Pseudovibrio sp. Tun.PSC04-5.I4: one gene and its partner. The main gene of each other region encodes a partner of the protein of the gene in region 2 in a complex. Links are inferred from orthologs where the notes say so. Each region holds a gene or a part of one and is shown on either strand. Other genes may lie near its edges.

The links.
Region 1: the proteins of ccmE (region 2) and ccmB are in contact, whole or in part, in a solved structure (PDB 8CE8), measured with the Escherichia coli proteins. The link is inferred for Pseudovibrio sp. Tun.PSC04-5.I4 from one-to-one orthologs.

The regions. Positions count from the first base shown.
Region 1 is NZ_FNLB01000006.1:3,115,934-3,119,172, reverse strand. Bases 125-3,045 are described here. They hold ccmB (heme exporter protein CcmB), read right to left. Parts: upstream 1,959-3,045; coding sequence 1,290-1,958; downstream 125-1,289. Other genes in these bases: ccmA (heme ABC exporter ATP-binding protein CcmA), read right to left, coding at 1,961-2,659; BLS62_RS19730 (heme ABC transporter permease), read right to left, coding at 332-1,111; ccmD (heme exporter protein CcmD), read right to left, coding at 125-316. In the rest of the region: BLS62_RS19740 (DsbE family thiol:disulfide interchange protein), read right to left, coding at 1-77; more of ccmD, read right to left, coding at 95-124; aconitate hydratase AcnA, read left to right, coding at 3,194-3,239. UniProt on the Escherichia coli protein: Required for the export of heme to the periplasm for the biogenesis of c-type cytochromes.
Region 2 is NZ_FNLB01000006.1:811,327-814,596, reverse strand. Bases 242-3,193 are described here. They hold ccmE (cytochrome c maturation protein CcmE), read right to left. Parts: upstream 1,979-3,193; coding sequence 1,505-1,978; downstream 242-1,504. Other genes in these bases: ccmI (c-type cytochrome biogenesis protein CcmI), read right to left, coding at 2,059-3,193; BLS62_RS08840 (heme lyase CcmF/NrfE family subunit), read right to left, coding at 242-1,442. Also shown: more of BLS62_RS08840, read right to left, coding at 1-241; more of ccmI, read right to left, coding at 3,194-3,222. UniProt on the Escherichia coli protein: Heme chaperone required for the biogenesis of c-type cytochromes. Transiently binds heme delivered by CcmC and transfers the heme to apo-cytochromes in a process facilitated by CcmF and CcmH.

The DNA of each region.
Region 1 (3,239 bases), 2.3 Mb from region 2 along the record:
AAAATGGCAAGCACGACAACAATAATCAGCGGAAGAAGGAATAGCGGAGAAACGCCTGACTTCTTTTCTTCATCCATTCCGGATTCCATTATGCTTATTTCCCACTATCATCTTTGTTTTCGGCGGAGACCACTTGGCTAACAGCAGGTGCTGCGCGCCTTGCTGAACGACGACGAATGCCACTTGCTTCCAAGGCATGCATCTCGCCTTCAAGCCGGGTTTTATCTGTACGTACCCAGACGATAAGTGCAGCAATAACCACCGCAGCCATACCGTAGGCAGCAAAGACGTAACCCGCGTGACGACCGAAATCCATAAATTCCATAGCGACTTACCTCCCACCCGCTGGTGCAGTACCAGAAATAGAACTGCTGGAAACTGCTGGCGCAACAGATGCTGCACGCATCCGCATTGCTCTGATACGACGGCGCATAATCTCGTTACGCATGCTCATCAAATGCAGTGTCAAAAACAGGAGGATGAAGGCCAGAGCCATCAATCCGAGCGGTATAAGAATGGAGGAGTGAATTGCAGGACCATTAGCACGAATAAGGCTCGACGGCTGGTGCAGCGTGTTCCACCACTCAACAGAGAACTTGATGATGACCACGTTGATCACGCCAACCAGCGTGATGATAGCGTTGACCTTCGCAGCTTTGATCGGATCCTCAATCGCCTTCCACAGCGCGATAATACCAAGGTACATAATCAGCAGCACAAGGAAGGAAGTCAGGCGCGCATCCCAAACCCAGAATGTGCCCCACATTGGCTTGCCCCAGACAGCGCCGGAGAACAAAGCAAGGAAGGTAAAAGCAGCACCAATCGGAGCAGAGGCTTTCGCTGAGACATCAGCTAGCGGATGTTTCCAGACCAATGAACCAACGGAGGAAAGCGCCATCATCGCATAACACATCATAGCAAGCTGGGCAGCAGGCACATGCACGAACATAATTCGAACAGTCTGGCCTTGCTGATAATCCTCAGGAGCCACGAAAAACGCGAAGTACAAGCCAACTGCCAGAGCAGTGACCGTCGCTACGATAAGCCATGGAAGCACAGCTTTCACAAGCTTCAGGAACCGGGTTGGGTTTGCAAGATCGTATAAGGTCATAGAGCCGTTCTAAACTGAGAATGACGGGGCATCAATGTGTACATAGTGTCACGGACCCATCACAGTCTTTGATTATACGCAATTCGCGACATCACATCCGCGAGATTGCACGGTTTTTTCGCTAATTTACAAAGATTTAGCTGAGTAGATTTTTTCTACCAACTCAGATCCCTTTAAGTTAATCACCGGAAATACGTAGCGCTGCTGCTGCTGCAAGCGGCCCGACAACCAATCCAAACAACGTTAAGGCACACAAGAACAGGAACGGAACCAGAAAGTTATTAGTATCCATAGATGCTGCCGTCGCCGCACTCACACCGAAAATGAGGATCGGAATTGCCAGCGGAATAACCAGAATGGAAAGCAACACTCCGCCCCGCCGCATAGAGACGGTAACACCCGCCCCGACCGCACCAAGCAGCGTCAGTGCAGGAGCGCCGACCAACAACGTTAGCGTAACCGAAACAATCGCCTGAAAATCGAGCCCAACAAAGAGCGACAAAACAGGCGTTGCAAGCACGAGCGGAAGACCCGTTGCGGTCCAGTGTGCAACACACTTGATAAGAACCACAAGTTCCAAAGACCGGCCCGACATAATCAACAGTTCCAGAGTGCCGTCTTCACGATCAGCCTGAAACAAACGATCCAGCCCCAACAGGGTCGCCAACAATGCACCGATCCAAAGGATCGCAGCCCCAATTCGCGCCAGTAAAACCATATCCGGGCCAACGCCGAATGGGAAAATCGTCACCACCGCGAGGAAGAACAGAACACCAATCAGAGCACCACCACCAACGCGGTTAGCTAACTGATACTCGCGGATAAATAAGCTTTTCATCCAACCCATGATCAGTCCTCACCCTGCTCGTCCTGGTCAAAGTAAGGATCCGCCTCAGCAAACATATGCTCACTCTCTGTGGTCACTGCAGAAAGCTGCAAAAACTTGGTGTTCGGGAGGTTCAAAGGTAAATGCGTTGCCGCCATAACAAGACCACCTGCGTGAATGTGATCCGCAATCAACCCGAGTAGAACTTCTTCTGAGGCTTTATCCAGCGCGGACGTTGGCTCATCCAGCAGCCAGATAGGACGAGGCACCACAAGCAGGCGCGCCAAAGAAAGGCGACGACGCTGCCCCGCAGAAAGATAGCCAGCAGGCAAGCTGGAGGTATGCGCGATACCGAGGGTCTCAAGCGCTTCCATCTCACTCATGCTTTCGCGCGCTTTATTCTCACTAAAATCGGCTGGCTCGAAAAAGCTGCGCCAGAAGCTGAGATTCTCAAGAACGGTTTGAACCGGCTTCAACGCATCAAGATGGCCGAAATAGTGCGAATGTTCTGCAACAGAACGCTCAGCCGTACCGCCATCCAGCTCGATCGTTCCATGGGCTTTGGCGACAAGTCCGGCCACAACACGCAGCAGAGAGGACTTCCCTACCCCGTTCGGTCCTTGCACAATCAAAGCTTCGCTGGAGCTGACTTCAAAATCCACGTGGCTCAGAACTCTGCGTCCACCACGATCACAAGCCAAATTTTGGCAGATTAACTTCAATTGTTTAGACACATGCGCCTCTAACTCACCTTTACGCAAAGCTATAGCCTGCGAATGTGTATTACTACAAACCAAAAAGCAGTTTAGCTTTGATCTAGAACACACTCGAAAGAATAGCCCAACGACAATTCTAAGCTCACCCACGCCTGAATCACCTGCTACAAACCTTGGCAAAAATCATAGGCCAATATCCAAAAGGTGATGGACATATTGTATACACTTGTATATGTAAACTCATAAGAAGCCAATTTGCTCTCTATTTTTCGCGTATTTTTAAGTTTCTTTCAGATCAGAACCTCATTTTTTGGGCTTACCCAAGGGACTGCATCTGGATCGATCCGCGGAATAACGCTATTAGGGACAACAACTAAGAGCTGATGAACATCAACAGAGCACGCAAAGCGCTTTTTAGTGGAAATTGGCCAGATCTGAACTCATCAAGGGTTCGTCAATTGCCTTATGCCACTAAGGCAAATCCAGAGATCAAAGCTTCGCGTTTTACCAGCTGTAAACGCGCAATTAGGAGATCGCCGAATGTCACAGTCTCTAGACAGTTTTAAGGCCAAGCAAACGCTGCAAG
Region 2 (3,270 bases):
ACACCTACTTTGAAGATCTGAGAGCGATCTACAATCTCCCACAAGGAGCCGAAGATTGCCCAGAAGGCCAGACCAAAGCCGAGCGCTGTCAGGATGCTGGTGGAGCTTGCGCCCATGAACCAGATCAATCCAATCGTTGCCAGAATCGACACAATGAAAGCTGACGTCAGACGTTGGCTCACGCCCAATATATCGCCGCGCTTCCACGCCAACAACTGACCAAATGGCATCAAAATCAGCACGGGCACCATGATCGGGCCGAATGTCAGGTTGAAAAATGGTGCGCCTACAGAAATCTTACTGCCAGAGAAGGCTTCAAGGACCAGCGGATAGAGCGTTCCAACAAACACAGCTGCACAAGCCGTTGTAAGGAACAAGTTGTTGAGCACCAACGCGCCTTCACGGCTGATGGGAGAGAACAAACCACCCTGACGTAGCAGAGGCGCACGCCATGCGAACAAAGCCAGAGATCCACCTACGAAGATGAGGAGGATAGCCAGAATAAAGACACCACGAGCTGGATCAACTGCAAACGCGTGAACAGAGGTCAGGACACCAGAACGGACGAGGAAGGTACCAAGCAGCGACAACGAAAATGTCAGAAGTGCAAGGAAGACTGTCCAGACTTTGAGCGCATCACGGCGCTCCATAACAATTGCGGAGTGCAACAGGGCGGTACCGGTCAACCATGGCATAAAGGATGCGTTTTCAACCGGATCCCAGAACCACCAGCCACCCCAACCGAGCTCGTAATAAGCCCAATAAGAACCCATTGCGATGCCGAGGGTGAGGAAGGACCAACTGACGAGAATCCAAGGACGCACCCAACGCGCCCATGCGGCATCAAGCTTGCCAAGAATAAGGGCTGCGGCTGCGAACGCGAACACGATGGAGAAGCCAACATAACCGATGTAAAGGATTGGCGGGTGTATAGCCAAACCCACATCCTGCAGCATTGGGTTCAGGCCGGTGCCTTGTAACGGAGCCGGGCTAATGCGTATGAACGGATTTGATGCAACAATAACAAACAGAAGGAATGCGAAGGATACCCAACCCTGAGCGCCGAGTGTTGCGGCTCTCAATTGTTGAGGAATGTTGCGGGAGAACACAGCAACGAGCGCGCCAAACAACGTAAGAATGAGCACCCAGAGCAGAATGGAGCCCTCATGGTTCCCCCAGACGCCGGAGATTTTATAGATCAACGGCTTATCACTATACGAATTCTGATAGGTATTCAGCAGTGAGAAGTCAGAGGACAAATAGGCCCAGGTTAATGCGCCAAAGGAAACGCAAACCAGAAGGAACATAAGTATTGCAAGGCCAGGCGCCATTCCCATCAGACGGTGATCTGAATGAACGGCTCCCCACACTGGAAAGACTGATTGAATCGCTGCGACTACCAATGCAAGAATGAGCGCATAGTGGCCAATTTCAATTATCATTGCGTTTTCCTACAGTCCATTTCAGGTGCTGTACTTCCGGCCCGGTTGTGGGCTGACTTTGATTAATTTATTTTGGAACTCTGGTCGGTGACTGCGGCCTGCTCTTCTTCCATCCAATGTCCCTCGTCTTTGAGTGACTCATAGACTTCCTTAGGCATGTAGCTCTCATCGTGCTTGGCTAGAACCAAATCGGCATTGAAGACGCCTTTTTCATCCATAAAACCTTCGGCGATGATGCCCTGCCCTTCGCGGAACAGATCTGGCAAAATACCTTTAAAGAACACCGGAACAGTTTCAGCCTGATCGGTTACGCGAAACAGAATTATGGAGCCAGCACTTTTATCGACGGAATCATCTTCCACCAAACCACCAAGACGAATTCTCTGCCCAACAGCTATCTGCTGTTCAGCAATATCGCTTGGGCTTTGGAAATAGGTCACGCTGCTGGAAAGTCCATAAAGAACCAAGCCGACGGCTGACGTCAGCACCAATCCTGCAAGACCAATGAGGCCGAGTCTTTTCTGTTTACGTGTCATTTTTGCCAGTTCCAAAGATACGTTGCCAACTCTGAGCCACTAGGTTTTTCAAGCTGGTCGCAGCATTTATGCTATCTGCCTCATTTGGCAGGTGTTAACTTCAAACTCGCCGCCAGCTGGTTGATCTGTTTCAGACCAGCAGCATCGTCTTTCAGGTTTTCCTTGGCGCGGGCAACTGTTTTGATCGCCTTTACCTGTTCGCCAAGAATAATCCGAGACTGGATCAATCGTGCCCATTCGGCAGCTGAACCACCCTCTTCCGTTAAACGCTCATTCAGCTGAACAACCATTTGGTTGATCATGTCTTTGCGGTCATCTGCGCTCATTTGCGATGCTGCACTGACTTCCTCAGCTGTTGGGCTGGCTGGTTGTTGCGCTGCGGCAGAAAGCTCAGGAATTTTGCTTGATGCGACGGCACCTTGTGCGATCAGTTCATCGCGTTGAGCTTTGGCAGCATCTATCCAAGGCGCTGTTGGGTCTGCACTTCTCAGTAGGGCATTCCACGCGTCCAGAGCCTTATTAAGCTGACCTTTTTGGCCCATCGCCATGGCCAGATAATAGTAAGGTTGAAGCATTTCAGGCTGCGCGAGGTTGATCCTCCGCAATACCTTTTCAATTTCTTCGCTGACCTGCCCGTTGTTGGCAAAAATGCTGGCTTCTGCCCATCCAACCATCAGCTCAGTATTTTCAGAATACTGTTGCAACGCATTGGCGTAGGCGCGGCGCGCTTTCTCAAACTGCCCGGTGCGCATGTAGACTGGAGCGATGACTGCCCAGCCCTGACCATCCTTCGGATTTTCCTGCAAATGGTCTTCAGTGCGCGCAATGAGCACCCGCAAATCGGCTTGCCCTGATTGTGCGACCAAACGCTCTGCGCGTGGTTGGTCTGGCACCTCAGGAGAGCCAAATTGCAAATACATACCAAGGGCAGCCAATGGCATCAGTATAATCACCGTAAGCTGGACCAATCGCATGCGAAACTTAGAGGGAGCCGAGGTATGACCTCCCTGGTTTTGCTTATGCGCTGCCAACAAACGGCGCGACACTTCAATTTTGGCGGCTTCTGCCATATCCGGCGCGATAACACCGCGCTCAAGATCTTTTTGTATTTCATCAAGCTGAGCACGAAACACAGCTTCATCATTGCGCTCTTCAGGACTAACCTTGGGAGAGCGGGTCAATGGAACGAGTACGGTCAATGCGACCGCCGCCGTCAAAATTGCGAGAACTAACCAGAATGTCATAGTGGCCTAAATAGACAGGTTCTAAATGTGAAAGGCAACAGTTCCCCC